Regions from separate parts of the Isoptericola sp. NPDC055063 genome, predicted to be linked through region 4. Evidence: riboswitches for the same ligand, from Rfam matches in the RefSeq annotation. Region 4 holds a riboswitch; each other region holds the start of a gene.
What was found. A riboswitch is a leader RNA that binds a small molecule or an ion and turns the genes downstream of it on or off. The one in region 4 is predicted to bind thiamine pyrophosphate.
Positions count from the first base shown of each region.

Region 1 (5,665 bases), on a different contig from region 4:
GTCGGGCCCGCGCGCAGGAAGTCGAGCATCGCCGCCACGTCGTCGGGAGCGCCTTCGATCTCGGCCTCGACGGTCCCGTCGGGCAGGTTGCGCACGTGCCCGACGACGCCCGCGCGGGCCGCGGCCTGCCGCGTCGCCCAGCGGAACCCGACGCCCTGGACGCGGCCGTGCACGCGCACGCGCCGCCGCACCGTGGTGGTCATCCGTCCCCCCGTCCCGCCTGACCCGTCGTGATCCCTCGTGATCCCTCGTGATCCCTCGTGACCCCGCGGTCAGTCGAACATGTCGCCGATGTCCCCGATGTCGTCGAGGATCCCGCCCAGCACCATCCCGCCCAGGACGGCGCCGAAGACGTCCGAGCCGCTGCGTCCGCCCCCTCGGCGCCCGCCCTCCCAGCCGCCGTACCCGCGGTCGTGCCCGCCGTTGTAGCCGCCGTCCCACCGCTGGCCGCTGCCGGCGCGGGCGATGTCGCGGTGCGCCAGGGTCGCGGCCTCCGCCGCGAGGGCCGCCCCGCGTCGGGCCGCGGCGAACGCGCGCTCCGGGTCGTCGGTCGTGCGCGCCTGCGCCACCTCGCGCTCGGCCTCCGCGAGGCGGGTGCGGGCGTCGGGGCCGACGGGGGCGCGGTAGTCGTCCACGACGGAGCGCGCGGCGGTGAGCTGCCGCTCGGCGTCGTCGAGCGCCGGGCCGAGGCGCGCCGCGGCCTTGCGGGCGCGATCGTCGCGTTCCGCGCGCTCCGCCACGGCGTCGTCGAGCGCGGTGTTGGCCTCGCGCACTCGCGTCAGCGCGTCGAGCGGGTCGCCGGGCTCGCCCGGGGCGGGCAGCGACGCGAGCGCGCCCTCGAGGGCGTCGACGGCGCCGTCGATCCGGCCCGCGCGCACCGCGGCCGGCAGCGCGCGGGCCTGGGCGAGCTCGGCGCGCGACTCGGCGACGATCGCGCCCAGCGCGGCCTCGGCGCGCAACGCCTCGGCCTCGTAGTCGTCGACGGCGCGCAGCAGGCCCTCCGCGCGGCGCACCGCCTCCTCCGCCGCGCGGGCCGCGGCGCCCGCCTCCGCCACCTGCTGCGTCGCGAGCCGCTTGCGCGCCGCCGCGGTGCTGCGGCCGGCGAACTCGAGGAGCCGCTCCGCCTGGTCGGGGTTGTCCGCGACCGGCAGGAGAGCGCGCTCCGCGTACTGGCCGCGCAACCGCTCGAGGTCGGCCCGCGCCGCGGGGACGGCGTCGCGCACCCGGGCCAGCTCGCCGTCCACCCGGGCCACGACGTCCGGCGTGCCGCGGACGGTCTGCCGCAGCCCCGCGAGGCCGCGGTCGAGGTCGTCCAGGGAGCCGCCGGCGGACCGGCACAGGTCCACGATCCGCGCCGACCACTCGCGCCGCTCGGTGTCGGTGTCCGGGACCTCGTCGTGCAGCCGCTGGTTGAGGTGGAACGCCTCCGCCAGCCGCTCGCGCGCCCGCCGCAGGGTCGGCGCGAGCTCGCGGGTGTCGCGCTCGCCGAGCTCGGCCACCGCGAAGGACAGCTCGTCCTCCGCCAGGCGGGCCCGCTCGTCGGTGCGCACCAGCGCGGAGCCGGCCTCGATGCCGAGCCGCTGCAGCTCGGCCTCGAGCTCCGCCGCGCGTGCCCGGGCGGCGCTCCTGCGCCGTGCTGCCCAGACCGCCACCGCCGTGACCAGCACGACCACCACGACCAGGCCCGTCACGATCCCGACGATCTGCCCCGCATCCATGGTCGGCATCGTAGGCGGAGCACGGCGGGTGCGGGGACGCCCCGGCGCGGAGCGGGTGCGGCCCCGGACCTGTCAGGGCCAGCGCTCGACATACGTCGCGCTGGCCCTGACAGGTCTTCGGTGCGTCAGTCGCGGCGCCGGGCGACCCGGAGCGCCACGAGGACGGCCGCACCGGCCAGCACGACGACGCCCCCGGCGATGCCGAGCACGACGACCAGCTCGGAGGAGCCGTCGTCGTCCGCGGTGCCGGTGCTGGCGGCCTGGGCGTCGGAGCCGGCCGCCGGGGAGCCGCAGGGCGTCGCCTCGGCGGCCGGGGTGGCCGCCGCCGCACCGGCGGGCGGGTCGTAGGTGAACGCGAACTGCCCGCTGGTCGGGTGGCCGTCGGCGGACACGATGCGCCAGTCGACGGTGTACTCGCCCGCCGGGCCGAGCGTCACCGGCACGGACGCGGTGCGGTCCTGCGTGGTGGGGCACCCGCTCGCGTGCTCGGTGCCGTCGGCGTCGGTCACCGAGATGACGGTGCTCGACCCGTCGGCGGCCAGGTTGAGCACCGCCTCGTCGAACGTGATCTCGACGGACTCGGGCGCCTCGGTCACGGTCGAGCCCGACGTCGGCGTGGTGCCGACGACGACGTTGTGCGCGCTCGCGGGCCCGGCGAGCCCGACGGCGCCCGCGAGGGCGAGGCCGAGCGCGCCCGCGCCGGCGAGGAGCGCGCGGCGGGTCGTGCGGGGACGGCCGCGGGTCATCGCTGCTCCGTCCGGGCGCGGGTGCGGGCCAGGGCGGCGACGCCGGTCACGGCGCCCACGAGACCCAGCCCCAGGCCCGCCGCAGCGAGCGCGAGGGGCAGGGTGTCGCCGGACCCGTCATCGGCCTGCGCCGAGGCGTCGGACCCGGTCTCGGCCGAGGCCCCTGCCGCACTGCCGTGCGCGTCGTCACCGGTCGCCGGCACGACCTGCAGCACGGGGGCCGGGTGCTCGGGCTCGGCGTCGCCGGTGGCCTCCTGGTCCCACTCGACGACCTCGCCGTCGGAGTAGGTCTGCGTCGTCGGCAGCGTGATCGCGTCGACGCCGTCGGGCACGGCGCCCGCCGAGACGGAGAAGCGAAGGAACTCGCCGGGCGCGATGCCGGCGTCGGGGTCGTCGGCGGTCCACTCGACGCTCGCGGGCGCCTCCGTGAGGGTGGTGCCCTGGACGTCGACCGGCTCGGGCAGCTCGGCCCGCGTCACCTTCGCGCTCCACCCGGGGACGGGCTCCACGGACACGCTGGTGAACGGGGTGTCGCTCGGCAGCGTCACCTTCACGGCCGTGGTCGACGCCTCGGGCGACTCGTTGGGGACCTTGAAGGTGAGGGTGGCGTACGCGCCGGACTCGGCGGAGTCCGGTGTCACCGTCACGTGCGCGGACGCGGCTCCGGCGCCCAGCAGGAGGGCGGGGACGGCGAGGGCGGCCGCTCCGGCGAGCCGACGGGTGCGGCGCGTGCGGGCAGGGGTGGTCGTAGGCATGGCTGTCTGCTCCGGTGGTTCGAGGGTTCGTGGGACGGCGAGGGCCCGCCCCGTCCGACCTCGGACCAGGGCAGGGCTCAGGCGGCGCGCGCGAGGGCGCCGCGCCGCACCGGGGGCCCGCGCGGCGCCGGACGGCGGCGCGCGTGCCACGGCAGCGGACGCCAGACCGGTCCCGCGACGACGGGCCCGCGGCGGGCCACGGGCAGCGAGGCCGGCCCCCGCACCAGCAGCGCCACGTGCGCCAGGTGCGAGGCGACGTTCGCGGCGGCCCGGTCGCCCGCGGCGAGCAGCAGCGCGGTCAGGAGGACGGCGACGGCGTGCGCGGCGAGCATCCACGTCGTGGTGCCGCCGTCGGCGGCGTGCTCCAGGTGCACGGCGGTCCCGGTCGCGGGGACCAGCGAGCCGGGCCCGAGGTCGTGCCCGGCGTGGCCCGCGAGGGCCGGGACGGCTCCGCCCGCGCCCACCGTGCTCCCGGTGCCCCAGGGGTCGTCGTCGGCGCGGGCGGCGCCGAGCACCGACAGGGCGGAGTGCTGCACGAGCTGCAGCGCGACCATGGCGGGCAGCAGGCGGCGCAGCGTCAGGCGACGGCGGGCGGTCCAGACGGCGACGGGCGCCGAGAGCGCCAGCACGACCAGCCACGCGAGGGGTGCACCGGGCAGCGCGCCGCCGCCCAGGAGGTGGGCGGCGGCCGCGATGCTGAGCGTCGTGCCGGCGACGAGGAGCTCGCGCACACGACGGACGACCACGGGCACCCCGGCACCCTATCCCGCCGGGCGACACGCCTGGGAGGACCCGCCGCCGACCGCTGCGGCCGGTGGGCTACGGTGGCGCCGAACGACACGGGGTGCCTCCCGCCGTCGGCCCCGGCCGGCGACGAGACGCTGAGATCACACCCGTCGAACCTGATTCAGCTAGCACTGACGAAGGGATGTCGACATGAGCGTGCGCGCGCATCACGACAGCTCCGCCCTCCGGGGCACCACCGCTCCCGCGACCACCGCACCAACCCCCGCGCCCAGCAGGCCCCGGGTCCTGGCGATCGCCGGCTCCGACCCGTCGGGCGGCGCCGGGATCCAAGCGGACCTCAAGGCGATCGCCGCGGCCGGCGGGTACGGCATGGCCGCGCTCACTGCCCTCACGGCCCAGAACACGCGCGGCGTGCGGGGGGTGCACGTGCCGCCCGCGGAGTTCCTCACGGCCCAGCTCGACGCGCTCGCGGACGACATCGCCATCGACGCCGTCAAGATCGGGATGCTCGCGTCGGCGCCCGTCGCGCGGGCCGTCGGCGCGTGGCTCGACGGCCTGCCGGACGGCGGGCCGGTTCCGGACGGCGCGAACGGGGCCCGCCCGGCCGTCGTGCTCGACCCGGTCATGTTGGCCACCAGCGGCGACCGCCTGCTGGACCCGACGGCGGAGCGCGCCGTGCGGGACCTGCTCGCGCGGGTCGACGTCGTCACGCCCAACCTGCCCGAGCTCGCGGTCCTGGCCGGCGAGCCCCCCGCGCCCGACTGGCCCGCCGCGCTCGACCAGGCGCGCCGGCTCGCCGCCCGGCACGACGTGCTGGTCGTGGCCAAGGGCGGGCACCTGACGGGCGACGATGCCGAGGAGGGCGACCCCGGCGCGCCCGACGCCCTCGTCGGCCCGGACGGCACGCTGCTGGAGCTCGCCGGCGAGCGGGTCCGCACCACGGCGACGCACGGCACCGGCTGCTCCCTGTCGAGCGGGCTGGCCGCCCGGTACGCCCGCACGGGGGACTGGGCCGAGGCGCTGCGCGGCACGAAGGCGTGGCTGGCGGCGGCGATCCGGGCGGGGGAGGCGCTGCGCGTCGGCGGGGGGCACGGGCCGGTCGACCATCTCGCGGGGAGCACCCCGGCGGGCGCCGTCGATCCGGAGCCCCCGGCCGGGCGGGACGAGGCCGCCGCCGGGGCCGGCCGCGACGCCGTCGACGGGTGGTGGGCCGCCGCCGCCGGGGTGCGGGCCGCGATCGACGAGCTGTCGTTCGTGCGGGCCCTTGGCGACGGGACGCTCGGTACGGACCGGTTCCGCGACTACCTCGAGCAGGACGCGATCTACCTGCGCGAGTACTCGCGCGCGCTGGCCCGGGCCAGCCAGCTCGCGCCCACGCGCGCCGAGCAGGCCTTCTGGGCCGGCGGCGCGCACGGCGCCCTGGTCACCGAGCTCGACCTGCACACGACGTGGCTCGGCGGGGAGCCGACCGACGTGCCGACCAGCCCGACGACGGCCGCGTACCTCGACCACCTGCGCGCCGCCGGGGACGACTACGCGACCCTCGTGGCCGCGGTCCTGCCGTGCTACTGGATCTACCAGGACGTGGGCGAGCGGCTCGCGGCCCGCAACCACCCCGGACACCCGTACGCCGCCTGGCTCGGCACGTACGCCGACGACGAGTTCGCCGCGGCGACCCGCCAGGCCGTCGCCGTCCTGC
Region 1 covers NZ_JBSGUW010000014.1:120,617-126,281, reverse strand. Annotated here, with positions in the region: gene ACWF41_RS17345 (acylphosphatase) at 1-203, opposite strand, end outside; gene ACWF41_RS17340 (hypothetical protein) at 273-1,718, opposite strand; gene ACWF41_RS17335 (copper resistance CopC family protein) at 1,844-2,464, opposite strand; gene ACWF41_RS17330 (YcnI family copper-binding membrane protein) at 2,461-3,219, opposite strand; gene ACWF41_RS17325 (hypothetical protein) at 3,297-3,971, opposite strand; TPP riboswitch at 4,050-4,165, shown strand; gene ACWF41_RS17320 (bifunctional hydroxymethylpyrimidine kinase/phosphomethylpyrimidine kinase) at 4,156-5,665, shown strand, end outside.
Region 1: linked by a shared signal. The riboswitch ahead of ACWF41_RS17320 (bifunctional hydroxymethylpyrimidine kinase/phosphomethylpyrimidine kinase) and the one ahead of thiO (glycine oxidase ThiO) in region 4 are both predicted to bind thiamine pyrophosphate.

Region 2 (5,665 bases), on a different contig from region 4:
CACGCCGCTCGGCCTCGTGGCGGGCTTCATGGACGCCACGGGCGGCGGCGGCTGGGGCCCGGTCGGCACCCCGGCCATCCTGGCGAGCGGCCGGATGGAGCCGCGCAAGGTGATCGGCTCGATCGACACGAGCGAGTTCTTCGTGGCCGTGGCCGCGAGCCTCGGCTTCCTGTTCGGCCTCGGGACCGCGGGCATCAACCCGTCCTGGGCGCTGGCGCTGCTGATCGGCGGCCTCATCGCCGCGCCGATCGCGGCGTGGCTCGTGCGCCTCGTCCCCCCGCGGGTCCTCGGCTCCGCCGTCGGCGGCATCATCGTGCTCACCAACGTGCGCACCCTGCTGAGCCTCGACGAGTTCCCCGTCGCCCCGGGCGTGCGCTCGCTCGTCCTGGGGATCATCGCGGTGGGCTGGGCTGTCGCCGTCGCCTACGCGTTCCGCCAGCACCGCAAGGCCCTCGTGGAGGAGAAGACCGAGGGCGACGTTCCCGCCGCGGCGGCTCCCGCGCCGACGCCCGCCGCCTGACACCGCTCGACCCGGCGGGCCGACGCTCCGCGGCGGCCGGTCCACGACGTCGACCGTGCACGACGTCGACCCGCACGACGTCGACCCGCACGACGTCGACCCGCACGACGTCGACCCGCACGACGTCGGCCCCGCACCGCCGCCCCCACCTCCGGGGCCGCGACGGCGGGGCCGTCGTCACGGGGGAAGGGGACGCCCCCGCGATTCCACCCGCGGAGCCGAGACGCGAGGGGTGGCGCCGTCGCGCCGTCCCGGTACCGTGTGAAGCCAGGAGATCTGCCTGCCAGACCCCGCTGCACGGCACTGGGAGGTGAGCCATGTCGATGCCCAGCACGTCGAACGACCATCAGCGACGCGAGCTCGTCGCGCTCGCGGAGCTGCTCGGCGCGGGGAGCCAGCTGCTCGTGGGCCAGTACCGCGTCGAGGTCGCCACGGGGTCGTGGTGGTGGTCGGACGAGGTCTACCGGATCTTCGGGCGCGAGCCCGGTGCCATCGAGCCCGGCCCGGAGGTGCTGCGCGCCCACCTGCACCCCGACGACCGCGAGCGGCTCTCCCGCACCGCGACGGTGGCGCTCGCGACCGGGCGCCCCTTCGCCGGCGGGCACCGCGTCGTCGACGACCACGGGCGCACGCATTCGGTGGTGGTGACCGGGCAGGCCCGGCACGGCGCCGACGGCACGTCGTCGCAGCTGGTCGGCTACGTCATCGACACCAGCCCGGTGGTACGCGACGCGCTGGAGCGCGAGGCCCACCGCGCCGTCTCGCGCGCGTTCGTCGCCGCCGCGGCGGCGGAGCAGGCCAAGGGCGCGATCATGGCGGTGTGCGGCGTGGACGAGTCGGTCGCCACGGAGGTGCTGTCGGACGTCGGCGCGCAGGTGGGCGTCTCCGCCCAGTCCGCGGGGGAGCAGGTCATGAAGGAGCTCGCACGGCCGGTCGGCGAGCGCGACACCGCGCTCACCGCCGCCGAGGTCGTCCGGGCGGCGCCGCCCGCGAAGGACGCCGCCGACCGGCTGAGCCGCGCGCTCGCCGGCGTAGGGCCGGTGGACCGGCCGCACGGGCACGACGCGCAGCTCGCCCGACGCCGCCCTCGCGCGAGCCGCTGACGCCGCGCGAGCCGCTGACGCCGTCGCGGCCCCGGGCGCGCCGGGCACTCGAGGGCTCGGACCCGCCCTGACCCGGACAGTGGGCCGGGACACAGATGGGCCCGGACGCGCGTCGGCCCGGGCCCGCGCGATGCGAGCCCGGGCCGACGGCGCTCAGTAGCCGATGATGCTCAACGGCGGGTGATGCTCAGTGGCTGGGGATGAAGCGGGCGGCCGCGCGCACGGCGCCCCGACGCGCGAGGCGCTTCGCGAGGACGGCGACGCCCCCGGAGACGGCCGCGAAGGTCACGGCCTGGACGATGGAGATCTCGTCGTCGTCCACGTTGGTGGGGGCGACGTTGCCGGTCGCCTTCTCCCACACCACCCCGATCAGCTTCTGTGCGACCCATCCGGCGGCGATCGTCAGCACCACCGTGCCGACCTTCACGCCCAGCGGCTGCTCGGTGTCCGTCACGTGCTCTCCCTCGGTCGGTCCCCGGCATGGCCGGTGCGTCGTCGCGTGCGTGCCCACGAGCGTCGTGGCACGTCAGGCATGTCACACCAGGGCGCCGCGGACGGGACCACGGTAGCGCGGCGCCGGTGTGTAGGCTCGTGGTGATACGACAGGGGAGCGCCCGCCGGCGCTGAGAGTGCGGAACGCCGCAGACCCTCGAACCTGACCCGGTTAGCACCGGTGGAGGAAGTCGGGAATCTCGTTCCCTGCGGGACGGCCGCACCACGACGGTGCCGGGTGCTCGCAGGACCCCCTTCTCGCACCCTGAGGAGGACAGCATGACCCGCAGGACCACGCAGCACCCGACCAGGCGCCGCCGGGCGACGGCCGCGGCGGGCGTCGCCGTCGTCGCCGTCGTCGCCGCCGTCGCCCTGCTGCCGCTGCTGGCGGCGTGCGGAGACGGGAGCGCGCCGGACGACGCGGCGAGCGCGTCGGACGCCGTCACGCTCGTCACGCACGACTCGTTCGCCGTCTCCGACGACGTGCTGGCCGCGTTCGAGAAGGAGTCCGGCCTCACCGTGAAGCAGGTGGCCCCCGGCGACGCGGGCACGCTGGTGAACCAGCTCGTGCTCACCAAGGACGCGCCGCTGGGCGACGTCGTCTTCGGCGTGGACAACACGTACGCGTCGCGGGCCGTGGACGCGGGGGTCTTCGAGCCGTACCAGCCCGCCGACCTGGACCCGCGGGTGGCGGCGTACGCGCCGGACGACCTCGACGGCACGCTGACGCCCGTCGACGTGGGCGACGTGTGCATGAACCTCGACGACGGCTGGTTCGAGAAGCACGACGTCACGCCGCCGGCCACGCTGGAGGATCTCGCGAAGCCGGCGTACAAGGACCTGACCGTCGTGACCAACCCCGCGACGTCGTCGCCGGGCCTCGCGTTCCTGCTCGCGACGATCGGGGCGTTCGGCGACGACGGCTGGCAGGGCTACTGGTCCGACCTGCGCGCCAACGGCGTCAAGGTGGCCGAGTCGTGGGAGGACGCGTACTACGTGGACTTCTCCGGCGCGGGCGAGGGCGGCGAGCGGCCGATCGCGCTCTCGTACGCGACGTCCCCGGCGTTCACGGTGAGCGACGACGGGAAGACCTCCACCACGAGCGCGATGCTCGACACCTGCTTCCGGCAGGTCGAGTACGCGGGCGTGCTCACGGGCGCCGCGAACCCCGAGGGCGCGCAGAAGCTCGTCGACTTCCTCACCTCGGAGGCCTTCCAGGCGGACGTGCCCGGGCAGATGTACATGTACCCGGCCGACCCGGACGTGGAGCTGCCCGCGGACTGGCAGAAGTTCGCCCCGCTGGCCGACAAGCCCTTCGAGGTGGCTCCCGCCGACGTGGCCGCGCACCGTGACGAGTGGATCGAGCAGTGGACGGCGACGGTCGTCGGTTGACGCGCCCCGTGCTCCGAGCCGCCCGCCCCACCGCCAGCCCGGCCCCCGGGGCGGCGCGGTCGCGTGCGGATCGATGGCGCGCGGATCGATGGCGCGCGGACCGCTGGGGCGCCTGGTTGGGGTGGGGTGCCGCCGTCGTGCTCCCGCTGGGCTTCCTCGCGATCTTCTTCGCCTGGCCGGTGACTTCGCTCGTCGTGCAGGGTTTCTTCACCGACACCCCCGCGGGCCGGGAGCTCGACCTGTCCGGGTTCGCGGAGGTGCTGTCCCAGCCGCGCACGTGGCGGATCGTCGGGCAGACGCTGGCGCAGGCCGTCACCGGCACGGTGCTGTCCGTGCTGCTCGGCCTGCCCGGCGCGTACGTGCTGTACCGGTGCCGGTTCCCCGGCCGCACGCTGGTGCGGGGGCTGGTGACGGTGCCGTTCGTGCTGCCCAGCGTGGTCGTGGGCGTCGCGTTCCGTGCGCTGTTCGCGCCCGGCGGCCTGCTCGGCTGGGCGCACCTGGAGGAGAGCTTCGCCGGCATCGTGCTGGCGCTGGTGTTCTTCAACTACGCCGTCGTGGTGCGCACCGTCGGCGGCATGTGGGAGCGCCTGGACCCGCGCGCCGAGCAGGCGGCCCGGGCGCTGGGCGCCACGCCCTGGCGCGCCTTCCGCACCGTGACGCTGCCCGCCCTCGGGCCGGCGATCGCGTCGGCAGCCGCGGTCGTTTTCCTGTTCTGCGCGACGGCGTTCGGCGTCGTCCTCGTCCTGGGCGGCCTGCGCTACGGCACCATCGAGACGGAGATCTGGACCCGCACCACCCAGTTCCTGGACCTGCGCTCCGCGGCCGTGCTGTCGGTGCTGCAGCTCGTCGTGGTGGGGGCCGCCCTGGCGGTCAGCTCCCGCGCCCGGGCCCGCCGGGAGCGCGCGCTGCACCTCACCAGCGACCGCGTCTCCACGCACCGGATGCGCCTGCGCGCGGGCGCCGACGGCTCGGACGTCGTGCCCGCGCTCGTGACGCTCGTCGTGGTGGCGGGCCTGCTCGTGCTGCCGATGGCCGGCCTGGTCACCCGCTCCCTGCACGCCCCCGACGGGTCCTGGAGCCTCGCCAACTACGCGGCGCTCGGCACCACCGGCGGGCGCAACGCCCTCACGGTCACGGTGTGGGAGGCGCTCGGGAACTCGCTGCGCACCGCCGCCTGGGCCGCCGCGATCGCCGTCGTCGTGGGAGGGCTCGTGGCCCTCGTCGTGTCCCGGCGGCCACGCCGGGCGGGCCTGCGGCGGGCCGTCGGGGTGCTCGACGCCGCGTTCATGCTGCCGCTCGGCGTGTCCGCCGTGACCGTCGGGTTCGGCTTCCTCATCACGCTGGACCGGCCGCTGGGCCTCGACGTCGACCTGCGCACCTCCGGCGCGCTCGTGCCGATCGCGCAGGCCGTCGTGGCGATCCCGCTCGTGGTGCGCACGATCCTGCCGGTGCTGCGCGCCGTCGACCCGCGCCTGCGCGAGGCCGCGGCCGCGCTGGGCGCCGCCCCCGGTCGGGTGCTGCGCACCGTCGACGGGCCGCTGGGCGCGCGGTCGCTCGGGCTCGCGATCGGGTTCGCGTTCGCCGTCTCGCTGGGGGAGTTCGGCGCGACGTCGTTCCTCGCCCGCCCCGACACGGCCACGCTGCCGGTGGTGATCTTCCGGCTGATCGGGCGGCCCGGGGCCGAGAACTACGGGATGGCGCTCGCGGCGTCCGTGGTGCTGGCCGTGCTCACCGCGACCGTCATGATGGTGGCCGAGCGCCTGCGGGGCGACCGGCCGGGAGGGGAGTTCTGATGGGGCACGACCGCCAGGAGGGGCTCGCCGTCACGGACGCCGTCGTCCGGTACGGGGCCACGCGCCGCCGGCCGGGATCGGTGGCCGTCGACGGCGTCACCATCGACGTCGCGGCCGGCGAGATCGTGGCGTTGCTGGGGCCGAGCGGCTGCGGCAAGTCGTCGCTGCTGCGCGCCGTCGCCGGGCTGGAGCCGCTGGCCGGCGGCACCGTCGCCTTCGACGGCGCCGACCTCGCGGGCGTCCCCGTGCACCGCCGCGGCTTCGGCCTGCTCTTCCAGGACGGGCAGCTCTTCCCGCACCGCGACGTGGGCCGCAACGTGGCCTACGGGCTCGAGACGCAGAGCCTGCCGCGGGCCGAGCGTGCC
Region 2 covers NZ_JBSGUW010000013.1:161,814-167,478, reverse strand. Annotated here, with positions in the region: gene ACWF41_RS16715 (sulfite exporter TauE/SafE family protein) at 1-520, shown strand, start outside; gene ACWF41_RS16710 (PAS domain-containing protein) at 838-1,623, shown strand; gene ACWF41_RS16705 (DUF4235 domain-containing protein) at 1,811-2,077, opposite strand; TPP riboswitch at 2,218-2,322, shown strand; gene ACWF41_RS16700 (thiamine ABC transporter substrate-binding protein) at 2,395-3,507, shown strand; gene ACWF41_RS16695 (ABC transporter permease) at 3,645-5,300, shown strand; gene ACWF41_RS16690 (ABC transporter ATP-binding protein) at 5,300-5,665, shown strand, end outside.
Region 2: linked by a shared signal. The riboswitch ahead of ACWF41_RS16700 (thiamine ABC transporter substrate-binding protein) and the one ahead of thiO (glycine oxidase ThiO) in region 4 are both predicted to bind thiamine pyrophosphate.

Region 3 (5,665 bases), on a different contig from region 4:
CGCCGTCGAGCTGGCGGTCGTCGCCGCCCGGGCCGCCTCGGACCGCAAGGCGCAGGAGATCATCGCGCTCGACGTGAGCGAGCAGCTCGTCCTCACGGACGTGTTCCTCATCGCGTCGGGCACCAACGAGCGCCAGGTCTCGGCGATCGTGGACGCCGTCGAGGAGGCGATGATCACGGCCGGCGCCAAGCCGATCCGGCGCGAGGGCAAGGCCCAGGCGCGCTGGGTGCTGCTCGACTTTGGGGACGTCGTCGTGCACGTGCAGCACGCCGAGGACCGGGTCTACTACGCGCTGGAGCGCCTCTGGAAGGACTGCCCGGCCATCGACCTGCCCGAGGACGCGCGCGGCGGCGACGGCGCAGCCGCGGCGGCCGAGTACGGCGACGCCGCGGGTGACGGGGCCATCCGTCTCGCGGGCGACGAGCGGTGACGGCCGGGACCGTCGTCCTGCTGCGCCACGCCCGCACGGCGTACAACGCGTCCCTGCGGCTGCAGGGGCAGATCGACATCCCGCTCGACGACGTCGGCCGCTGGCAGGCGGGGGAGGGCGGCTCCGCCCTCGCGTCGTCCCACCGCGCGACGCGCATCGTCTCCTCCGACCTGGGTCGCGCCCTCGAGACCGCGACCGCGTACGCGGACGCGCTCGGCGGCGCCCCCGTGCAGACCGACGTGCGGTTGCGCGAGCGTGGCTTCGGCGAGTGGGAGGGCATGACGGGCGAGGAGCTCTCCGCGCGCTGGCCCGAGGAGTACGCCGCCTGGCGCCGCGGCGCCGAGCCGGCGGGAGCGGGAGCGGAGTCCAAGGCGGAGGTCGCCGCGCGGATGGCCGAGGCCGTCGCCGAGCACGCGGAGCAGCTGGACGACGACGCGACCCTGGTCCTCGTCTCCCACGGCGCCGCGATCTCGTTGGGGGTGACGGCGCTGCTCGGCCTCGACCCGACCTCGTGGCGCGGGCTGGCCGGGATGCACAACGTGCACTGGTCGCACCTGCATCGGGCGGGGGCCGGCGCTGTCCCGGCGTGGCGGCTCGTGGCGCACAACGTGGGGGCCGGGTACCCGCTGGACCACTGGCAGGCCGGTCCGGACTGGAATTTGGAACCTGGCCCGAAGTCTGCCTAAGATATCGACGTTCCGAGGGGCGCAAGCCCGGAGGAACACACCGAATCAGACGAAACATGGGTCGCTCGCGGCCATGGATCGCCGGTTCTCGGGGCTGTGGCGCAGCTGGTAGCGCACCTGCATGGCATGCAGGGGGTCAGGGGTTCGAGTCCCCTCAGCTCCACCCCGACGAAAAGGCCCGGAACCACATGGTTCCGGGCCTTCTCGCGTACCCGGGTCCCACGGGGCGGGACGGCCTTGCGTCGACGACGCCGTCGCCTAGGGTCGGTCCTGCGGCCGCATCGAGGGCCGCCGCAGGTGACGTCACACCTGACGCACAACTGAAGACACCCATGACAGGGGAGCGCCGTCGAAGGGGCGCTGAGAGTGCGGGCACGAGCCGCAGACCCTTGGAACCTGCTCCGGTTAGCACCGGCGAAGGGAGTTACCTGGAATGTCCGCGCCCATCATGCGTCCGACCGTCCTCGGGACGGCTCGCGCGAGCCTGCGGTACCGCACCGTCGACCTGGTCACGATGGCGATGCTCGGCGTCGCCGTCGGCGTCGTCTTCTGGGGCTGGACGCAGCTCTACCACCTGCTCTCCGCGGGGCTCGTCGTCGCGTTCCCGCCGGCCACCGGCCTGCTCGGCGGCGGCTGGCTGCTCGGCGGCGTGCTCGGCGGGCTGATCGTCCGCAAGCCTGGCGCCGCGCTGCTCACCGAGGTCGTGGCCGCGAGCGTCGAGGCCCTGCTCGGCGCCGGCTGGGGCTTCTCGGCGATCGTCTCGGGCGTCGTGCAGGGGCTCGGCGTCGAGCTCGTCCTGGCGCTGTTCCTGTACCGCCGGTTCGGCACCGCGGTGGCGGCGCTGTCGGGTGCCGCCGCGGGCGCGTGCGGCGCCGTCTACGAGTGGTTCGCCTACTACCCCGACTGGCAGTGGGGGTTCCGCCTCGCCTACCTCGGCTTCTTCGCGCTGTCCGGCGCGCTCCTCGCGGGGCTCGGCGGCGCGGCGCTGGTGCGCGCCCTCGCCCGCACCGGGGTGCTGGACGCGTTCGCGCCCGGCCGGGACCTGGCCGACGGCGCCGCCGGGGCGGCCCGTGTCGCCCGTGGCTGACGGCGGCGCGCGCGCCCGGCTGGCGGGGCTCACCTGGCGCCCGACGGGGCGGGCGACGCCGGTGCTCGACGGGCTCGATCTCGCCGTCGGCGCCGGGGAACGCATCGGGCTCGTCGGTCCCAGCGGGGCCGGCAAGTCGACCGTGCTGCACGCCCTGGCGGGCGTGCTCGGCGACCCGCTGCCGGGCGACCTGTCCGGCACGGCCCACGTGGACGGCGTCGTCGGCCTCGTGCTCCAGGACCCCGGGGCCGCCGTCGTCGCCGAGCGGATCGGCCGCGACGTCGCGTTCGGGCCCGAGAACGCCGGCCTGCCGCGGGAGGAGATCTGGCGCCGCGCCCGTGGGGCGCTGGACCACGTGGGGCTGCGGTACCCGCTCGACCGGCCGACCTCCGCGCTGTCCGGCGGGGAGCTGCAGCGGCTCGCGCTCGCAGGCGCGCTGGCGTGCGGCCCGGACCTGCTGCTCCTCGACGAGCCGACCGCCATGCTCGACCCGGACGCCGCGGCCGAGGTGCGGTCCGCGGTGCTCGACGCGCTCGCCGGGACGGAGACTTCGCTGGTGGTCGTCGACCACCACGTGGGGCCGTGGCTGGAGCACCTCGACCGGGTGGTGGTGCTCGGCCCGGGCGGCGTCGTCACGCACGACGTCGCGCCGGGCGCCCTGCGCGCACCTGGGGTCGAGCCCGGGGGCGAGCCCGGGGTCGATCAGGGCGCCCCGCTCCGGGCCGCGCTCACCGCCGCCGGCATCTGGCTCCCGGACGCCCCGGCGCCCGACCCGCTGCCCGTGCCCGCGGCGCTGGTCGCGCCGGACGACGCCGGTCCGGAGGTGACCGTCGACGCACTCGGCGTCGACCTCACGACCCGGGGCCTGCGGGGCCGCACCACCACGCGCGCGCTGGACGGCGTCGACGCCCGCCTGCCCGCGGGCCGGTTCACCGCGGTCACCGGCCCGTCCGGGGCGGGGAAGTCCACGCTCGTGGCAGCCCTCGCCGGGCACCTGCGGCCCGCGCGGGGGCGCGTGGCCGGGTCGCCCGGGCGCGGCACCCGGTCGCGCGAGCTCGCCCGCCGCTGCGGGTGGGTGCCGCAGCATCCCGAGCACGGGCTGCTCGCGCTGCGCGTTCGCGACGAGGTGGCGCTCACCGGCAGGCGGCTCGATGTGCCCGTGGACGTCGACGCCGTGCTCGCGCTGCTGCGCCTGGACCATCTCGCCGACGCGCACCCGTTCCGCCTCTCCGGCGGCGAGCAGCGGCGGCTGGCGCTCGCGGCGGCTCTCGCGCACCGGCCACCCCTGGCGCTGCTCGACGAGCCCACCGTGGGCCAGGACCGGCACACGTGGGCCGCCGTGGCCGGGTGGGTCGTCGCGGCCGCCGGGCACGGCGCCACCGTGGCGGCGAGCACCCACGACCGCCACCTCGTCGGGCTCGCCGACCATCGCGTCGCGCTGCCGCCGGGCGGGCCGGACGAGGACGGGCACGGCATGGGCCGCCCGCACCGGGTGGCCGCGGCATGACGGGCGGTGGCGGCACGACCGGCGCGCTCGGCGTGCTGGGGCGGGCGAACCCGCTCGTGCTCGTGACGCTCGGGCTGCTGGGCCTGGTCGCGTCGTTCGGGGTGCGGGACCTCGCGTCGGCGGCCGCCGCGCTGGGCGCCGTCGTCGCCTGCGGGGCGGTCGGCCTGCCGCGGCGCTCCGGGCCGGCGGCGCGCTACCTCGCGGTGGTCGTGGCGGTCGCGTCGGTCACGTGGTCGACGTGGCTGCTGGGCGGCCGCGACCTCGAGGTCGCGGCCGTCGCGGGGATGCGGATCGCGGTCCTCGCGCTGCCGGGCGTCGCGCTCGCGCCCCTGATCGACCCGAGCGGGCTGGCCGACCAGCTGGGCCAGCGCCTGCGGCTGCCCGCGCGGTTCGTCGTCGGGGTCGCGGCCGCGCTCCAGCGGTTCGAGCGCCTCGGCACCGTGTGGGAGCAGGCGTCGCGGGCCCGCCGGTCCCGCGGCGTCGGGCCGGGGCACGGGCCCCTCGACCGCGGGCGGCACGCCGCCTCCGTGACGTTCGCCGTCCTCGCGGCCACACTGCGCGACGCGACGACCATGGCGGTGGCGATGGACGCCCGTGGCTTCGCGGGCGCGGGCTCGCGGACCTGGGCGGAGCCGGCGCCGTGGGCCCGGCACGACACCGCGGTGCTGGCCGTCGGCGTCCTGGTCGCGGCGCTGCCGTTCGCCGTCCTCGCGGCGGGGTAGACGCCCCACCCCTGACAGGTGAGGGATCGCCCGCGGCGCGCACACTGGGCTCAGGAGGTGCGCGCATGGCCGGACCGGAGGCACGCCCGCAGCACGACTTCGACGCCCTGTACGCGGGGGACGTCCCGCCGCCGTGGGAGATCGGCCGCCCGCAGCCCGCGCTGCTCTCCCTGGTGCGGCGGTCGGTGCTCGCGGACCCGGTGCTCGACGCCGGGTGCGGCACCGGCGTGCTGGCGCTCGCCGTCGCGCGGTCCGGGCACCGGGTCGTGGGGGTCGACGGCGCGGCCCACGCGATCTCGCGCGCCCGGGAGCGGGCCGCGGAGGCGATCCTCGAGCCGCCGGGCGAGGTGCGCTTCGAGGTGGCCGACGCCCGCCACCTCGACCGCCTCGACGTGCGCCCGCGCACGGTCCTGGACTCCGGGCTGCTGCACTCCCTCGACGCCGACGGCCGCGCCGCCTACGTGGCCGGGCTGGCCGTGATCTGCCCGCCCGACGCGCTCGTCGCCGTGCTCGCGATGTCGGTGCGGGCCGGGCTCGGCTGGGGCACCACCGCGGGCGACCTGCGCGCCGCGTTCCCGGCGGCGGACTGGACGTCCACCGAGGTCACGGACGCGGAGATCGTCGCGCGGCCGACCGACGACGAGCAGCACCTGCCGGCGCTGCTCCTCACGACGCGGCGCGCGTGAGCCCCTGCGCCCCGACCGCGGCGAGCAGCGCGCGGGCCCTGGCCGGCCCCACCGTGCGGCCGGGCCGCGCGGCGATCGCCTCCAGCCCGGGGAACGTCGCCGCGTCGGCCGGGACCAGGCCCCGGCGGGCCGCCTCCGCGAGGTAGGGCAGCGCCGCACCGGCGACGTCGAGCACGCGGGGGAGCCAGCGGGGCAGCGGGCCGTCGGTGGCGCCCGCCGCGGCGACCGCCTCGGTGAGCACCGGCCACAGGGCGGGCAGCGTGGCGGGGCGGCGCTCCACCACGCGGACCATGCGCGCGGGGCTCGCCGCGGGCTGCGTCACCAGGGCGCGCGCGGCGAGGCGGACGCCCGCCCAGCCGATGCCGCCGCTCTCGATCAGCTCGCGCACGACGTGCTCCCCGGCGATCCCCGCGTCGCCCTCGTGGCACAGCATGGACAGGGCGACGGCGTGCAGGGCCGCGCTGCGCGGCGGGACTCCGCCGGCCGGCGGCCGCAGCGGCCCGCCCGTGCCCTCGGTGCGGTTGCGGTGCTCGTGCGCGCGCAGCAC
Region 3 covers NZ_JBSGUW010000015.1:157,515-163,179, reverse strand. Annotated here, with positions in the region: gene rsfS (ribosome silencing factor) at 1-430, shown strand, start outside; gene ACWF41_RS18245 (histidine phosphatase family protein) at 427-1,116, shown strand; tRNA gene ACWF41_RS18240 (tRNA-Ala) at 1,207-1,279, shown strand; TPP riboswitch at 1,444-1,556, shown strand; gene ACWF41_RS18235 (ECF transporter S component) at 1,550-2,203, shown strand; gene ACWF41_RS18230 (ABC transporter ATP-binding protein) at 2,196-3,710, shown strand; gene ACWF41_RS18225 (energy-coupling factor transporter transmembrane component T family protein) at 3,707-4,432, shown strand; gene ACWF41_RS18220 (class I SAM-dependent methyltransferase) at 4,498-5,118, shown strand; gene ACWF41_RS18215 (hypothetical protein) at 5,099-5,665, opposite strand, start outside.
Region 3: linked by a shared signal. The riboswitch ahead of ACWF41_RS18235 (ECF transporter S component) and the one ahead of thiO (glycine oxidase ThiO) in region 4 are both predicted to bind thiamine pyrophosphate.

Region 4 (5,665 bases):
GACGAGCGCGGCGCCGAGCATCGCGCCGCACCACAGGAACAGCGGGCCGCCGAAGCCCTGCGACAGGCCCTCGTCGATGGCGCGGCCGATCAGCAGCGGGGCCGCGGCCGACGCGAGCATCGCCACCACGCCCGCCACCAGGGACTTCGCCAGCACGTCGCGCTGGCGCCACCCCTGCCACGCGAGGAGCTTGGCCGGGGAGGTCAGAGGAGGGTTGCCCACGTCGGGCAGGGGGAGGGGTCGCACGGGGATCAAGCGTACGGACGCGTACCGACACCGGGCGACGGTTTATCGCGCCTACGATGCTGGGGTGAGCACGCCGCAGCAGACCCCCGCCGCCACCCAGGCCCAGGCCGAGACCGCCATCCGCAAGGCCCGTGGGTCGCTGAAGCGCTACCGGTTCATGGCGATCCTCACCGGCTGCATGCTGCTGGTGCTGTGCGTCGAGATGTTCTTCAAGTACGTGGTCCCGGTCGAGGTCGTCGTCGACTACATGGGCTGGGTCCCGTTCGCCCACGGCTGGATCTACGTGGTCTACCTCGTGACCGTCCTGGACCTGTGGTCCAAGATGCGCTGGGGCTTCGGCCGCCTGGCCACGATGGTCTTCGCCGGCGTCGTGCCGGTGATGTCGTTCATCCTCGAGAAGCGCGTGCACGCGGGGGCCGACGCGAAGCTCGGCGCCCTCGCGGAGCGGTACTCGGCATGACGTCGCTCGCCCCGCTCGTCGCGCCGGGCCCGCCGCTCGACGCCGGACGCCTCGCCCGGTACGCCCGGCACCTGCCGCTGCCGGGCGTCGGCGCCCAGGGGCAGCGTCGGCTCGCCGCGGCGCGCGTGCTGGTCGTGGGGGCGGGCGGCCTGGGCAGCCCGGCCCTGCAGTACCTCGCGGCCGCGGGCGTGGGCACGCTCGGCGTCGTCGACGACGACGTCGTGGACGTCTCGAACCTGCAGCGCCAGGTGGTGCACGGCACCGCCTACGTCGGCCGGCCCAAGGTGGACTCGGTCCGGGACCGCCTCGCGGACCTGGCGCCCGACGTCGAGGTCGTGGCCCACGCGGAGCGGCTGACCCCCGAGAACGTGCTCGACATCCTGCGCGGGTACGACCTCGTGCTCGACGGGGCCGACAACTTCCCGACGCGCTACCTCGTGTCCGACGCCGCGGAGATCCTCGGCGTGCCGGTCGTGTGGGGCGCGATCCACCAGTTCGACGGCCAGGTGGCCGTGTTCTGGGGCGCGCCGGTGCGCGAGGACGGTACCCGCGAGCGCGGCGCCACCTACCGCGACGTCTTCCCCGTCCCCCCGCCGCCCGGCACCGTGCCGGACTGCGCGACGGGCGGCGTGCTGGGCGCGCTGTGCGGCACCGTCGGTTCGGTCATGGCCACCGAGGCCGTCAAGCTGATCACCGGCGCGGGCACCACGCTGCTCGGCCGCATCGCCGTCTACGACGCCCTCGACCTCACGTGGCGCCAGCTCGCCGTCCGCCCGGACCCGACCCGCGAGCCCGTCGCGGCCCTGCTCGCCGACGACGCCGCGTACGCCGCGTTCTGCGGCCTGCCCGCGCCGTCGGGCGGGTCGGCCGACGCCCGCGCCACGGTCGCGGGGCTGGGCCCCGCCAGCGTGAGCGCGCAGGACGCCGCCGCGCTGCTCGCGGGCGACGCGCCCGTCGCGCTCGTGGACGTGCGCGAGGACTGGGAGGTCCAGGCGCTGCCGGTCGCGGGCGCGACCGTGGCGCCGAGCGGCACGTTCCTGGGCGGAGGGGACGACGCCGCGGCGGCGGTCGCAGCGCTGCCCGCCGACCGCCCCGTGCTGCTGGTCTGCGCGGCCGGCGCGCGCTCGGCCCGCGTGGCCGACGTCGCCCGCGCCGCCGGCGTCGACGCCCGCTCCGTCGAGGGCGGCGCCCCGGCGCTCCTCCTCGCCGTCTGACGCCGAGGTAGTCCGAAACCCCGCGAGTCCCGTTCCCGCCGAGGTAGTGGTCTGGTCCACTACCTCGGCAAGAACGGAACTACCTCGGCAGATCTGGGACTACCTCAGCGGGCGGGTGCCCCCGTCAGAGGGCGAGGTCGAGGCGCCCGTCGGGGGAGGAGCTGGCCAGGGCGCCCTCGCGGCGCGGGATGCGCCCCGCGCCGGCGGCCAGCCGGCCGGCCTGCACGGCGAGGCGCATGGCGTGCGCCATGCGGACCGGGTCGGCGGCCCGCGTGACGGCCGTGGCGAGGAGGACACCGGCGCAGCCGAGCTCCATCGCCAGCGCGGCGTCGGACGCCGTGCCGACCCCGGCGTCGAGGATGACCGGCACCCGCGCGGCGGCCGCGATCGCCTCGATGTTGCGCGGGTTGAGCACGCCCAGGCCGGTGCCGATGGGCGCGCCGAGCGGCATGACGGCGGCGCACCCGACGTCCTCCAGCCGCCGCGCCAGGATCGGGTCGTCGTTGGTGTACGGCAGCACGACGAACCCGTCGCGCACCAGCGCGTCGGCCGCCTCGACGAGGCCGATCGGGTCGGGCAGCAGGGTGACGTCGTCGGCGATCACCTCGAGCTTGACCCAGTCGGTGCCGCACGCCTCACGGGCGAGCTGCGCGGTGAGCACGGCCTCCCGGGCGGAGAAGCAGCCGGCCGTGTTGGGCAGGGCGCGGATGCCGAGCCGCTCCAGGAGTCCCCAGATGCCGCCGTCCTCGGCGCCCGCCCCGCCGGGCCGCACGGCGACGCGGCGCATCGCCACGGTGGTGAGGCCGGTGCCCGACGCGACCAGCGCGTCCTCGAGCGTCATGAGGTTCGACGCGCCGCCCGTGCCCATGACGAGGCGCGAGCCGATCGTGGTGCCGGCGATCTCGAACGGGTCGGCGAGCGGGTCGGCCGACGGGTCGGTGAGGGTCGTGGTGCTGGTCATGGTTCCTCCGTGCTTCGTGGTCAGCCGCCCTGGACGGCGGTGACGATCTCGACCCGGTCGCCGGGCGCGATGCGGGTGCCCGCCCACAGGCCGCGGGGGACGACGGCGTCGTTGACGGCGACGGCGATGCCCTGCGCCGTACCGTCGGCGACGAACGCCGGGACGAGGGCTGCGACGAGCGCCTCGACGCCGTCGCCGTGCGGCCCGTCGAGGGGGTAGGGCTCGCCGTTCACGACGGCGGTGGCGGTGCTCGTGCTCGGGCTCATGGGTGTGCTCCTTCAGGGTCGGGGCGGGCGGCAGGCGCGAAGCGCCGCGGATCGGCCGCGGCGAGCGAGTCGTCGGGCGGCGCCCCGCCGGTCAGCTCTGCCACGACCGCGTCGGCCGTGAGCGGCGCGAGCAGCACGCCGTTGCGCCCGTGCCCGACGGCGGCCAGCAGCCCGGGCGCGGCGGTGCTCCCGACGAGCGGCAGGTTGTCGGGGGTGGCGGGGCGGGCGCGCGGCGTGACGTCGACGAGCGCCGCCTCGTCGATGCCGGGCACGAGGGCGCGCGCGTCGCGCAGGAGGGCGAACACGCCCCCGGCCTCGGCCCGACGGTCGTCCGGGCGCTCGTCGCTGGTGGCCCCCACGACGATCTCCCGGTGCCCCGGCCCGCCGCCGGGTCCCGACCGGGTGCCCGGCGCCCGCGGCACGAGATACACCGGCCGCCCCTGCACGGTGCCGCGCACCACGTGCTCCAGCGCGAGCTCGGGGCCGGCGTCCAGCCGCAGGGTGATCCCCTTGACGGGCCGCACCGGCACCCTGGCCTCCGGCACCCCGTCGAGCAGCCCCACCGGCGGTACGACGCCGGTCGCGAGCACGACGGCGCCCGCGGCGTGGCGCGCGCCGGCGTCGTCGTGCGCCGCGACCACCCGGCCCGCGCCGTCGCGCTCCAGCCGCACCGCCGCACGCCGCACGACCGCGCCGCCCAGCACGTCGACGAGCGCCGCGTGCACCCCGCGCGGGTCGACGGCGAGGTCGCCCTCGACGACGGCGGCCCCGGCCAGCCGCGGCCCGAGGTACGGCTCCCGGCGCCGCGCGTCGGCCACCGGGACCTCCGCGGACGCGAGCCCCCACTCCCGGTGCAGCGCCAGCACGCGGCGCAGCAGGGCGGCGTCGTCGGCGTCGTACGCGACGGCGAGCGAGCCGGCGCGCAGCAGGGGGACGTCGCGGCCGGTCGCGGCGGCGAGGTCGGCGGCGTACGACGGCCAGCGGGCGGCGGACGCGAGGTTGAGGCGGGCGAGGTCCCGCTCGCCGAAGTCGGCCTCGCTGACCGCCGCGAGCATCCCCGCGGCCGCGCGGGTGGCGCCGTCGCCGGGGGACGGGTCGAGGACCGTGACGGACAGCCCGGCCGTGGCGGCGCGCCACGCGACGGCGAGGCCGACGATGCCACCTCCGACCACGACGAGGTCGACGACGTCGCGGGCGGACTCAGGTGCGGACGTGGGTGTGGACGTAAGCATGTGCGCTCCCTTCGCTGGCATGACCCAGATCAGGTTCGACGGTCGGCTCCTGCGCCCTCTCAGCCCCGAGCGGGGCTCCCGTGCGCGGCCACTGTAACCCGGGCCGTGGTTACCCTGACTGGCGTGACCACGACCCGTGCCCGCCTCGCCGACGCCCGCCTGTACCTGTGCACCGACGCCCGCGAGGACCGCGGCGACCTGGAGGACTTCCTGCACGCGGCGCTCGCGGGCGGGGTCGACGTCGTGCAGCTGCGCGACAAGTCCCTCGACGTGGCGCGCGAGCTGGAGATCCAGGCGGTCGTGGCCCGCGTCGCCGCGGAGCACGGCGCGCTCTGGGCGGTGAACGACCGGGCCGACGTCGCGCAGCTCACCGGCGCTCCCGTCGTGCACATGGGGCAGCGGGACCTGCCCGTGCCGGCCGTGCGCGAGCTGCTCGGCGCGGAGCCGGTCCTGGGCCGTTCCACGCACTCCGCCGACCAGGCCGCGGAGGCCGAGGCCGACCCGGACGTCGACTACTTCTGCGTGGGCCCGCTGTGGGCCACGCCCACCAAGCCCGGTCGTGCGGCCGTCGGCCTCGACCTGCTGCGCGAGGTCGCGGCGACCCGCCCGGCGACGCCGTGGTTCGCCATCGGCGGGGTCGACGCCGAGCGGCTGGACGCCGTGCTCGACGCCGGCGCGTCGCGCGTCGTCGTCGTGCGCGCGATCACCCAGGCGCCCGACCCCGAGCGGGCCGCCCGCGAGCTGCGCGAGCGGCTGGGCTGACACGGGCGCCCGAGGTCTGTGACCTGGGGAGTTCTCCCCATGGATGCCTCGGGCGGGCCCCGCCGACGCGTGCCACAGTGGGCACCTGCCCCCCACCACGGCCGGGACCGGCCGTGCGCCCCGACCCTGGAGGACGCATGTCCGCACGGACCGCACGCGCCCGCACCACCGCGACCCTCGCCCTCGCCGGCACGCTCCTGCTCGCCGGCTGCACCGGCAGCTCCGGCGACGACGGGGCCGGTACGAAGGGCGAGGCCGCCCCCGCGGAGCAGGCCGCCGCCGACCCGGGCACCGCCACCGTCGCCGACCAGGTGATGGCGGAGCAGAAGATCGCCACGCCGCACGGGGGCGGTGACGCCCACGGCGGAGAGCTCACGGTGACGCTCCGCTCCGTGGAGGTCGGCGCCGAGAACATGACCGTGCGATGGGCGCTGCGCTGGGACGACGACGAGTCGCCCGCCGACGCCGGCGCCAGCTACTACGACATGGGCGTCGTGCCCGCGACGACCGTGACGGACCGCGCG
Region 4 covers NZ_JBSGUW010000007.1:20,011-25,675, reverse strand. Annotated here, with positions in the region: gene ACWF41_RS09945 (ABC transporter ATP-binding protein) at 1-252, opposite strand, end outside; gene ACWF41_RS09940 (DUF3817 domain-containing protein) at 311-706, shown strand; gene ACWF41_RS09935 (ThiF family adenylyltransferase) at 703-1,920, shown strand; gene ACWF41_RS09930 (thiazole synthase) at 2,045-2,881, opposite strand; gene thiS (sulfur carrier protein ThiS) at 2,902-3,147, opposite strand; gene thiO (glycine oxidase ThiO) at 3,144-4,379, opposite strand; TPP riboswitch at 4,369-4,471, opposite strand; gene thiE (thiamine phosphate synthase) at 4,494-5,141, shown strand; gene ACWF41_RS09910 (hypothetical protein) at 5,279-5,665, shown strand, end outside.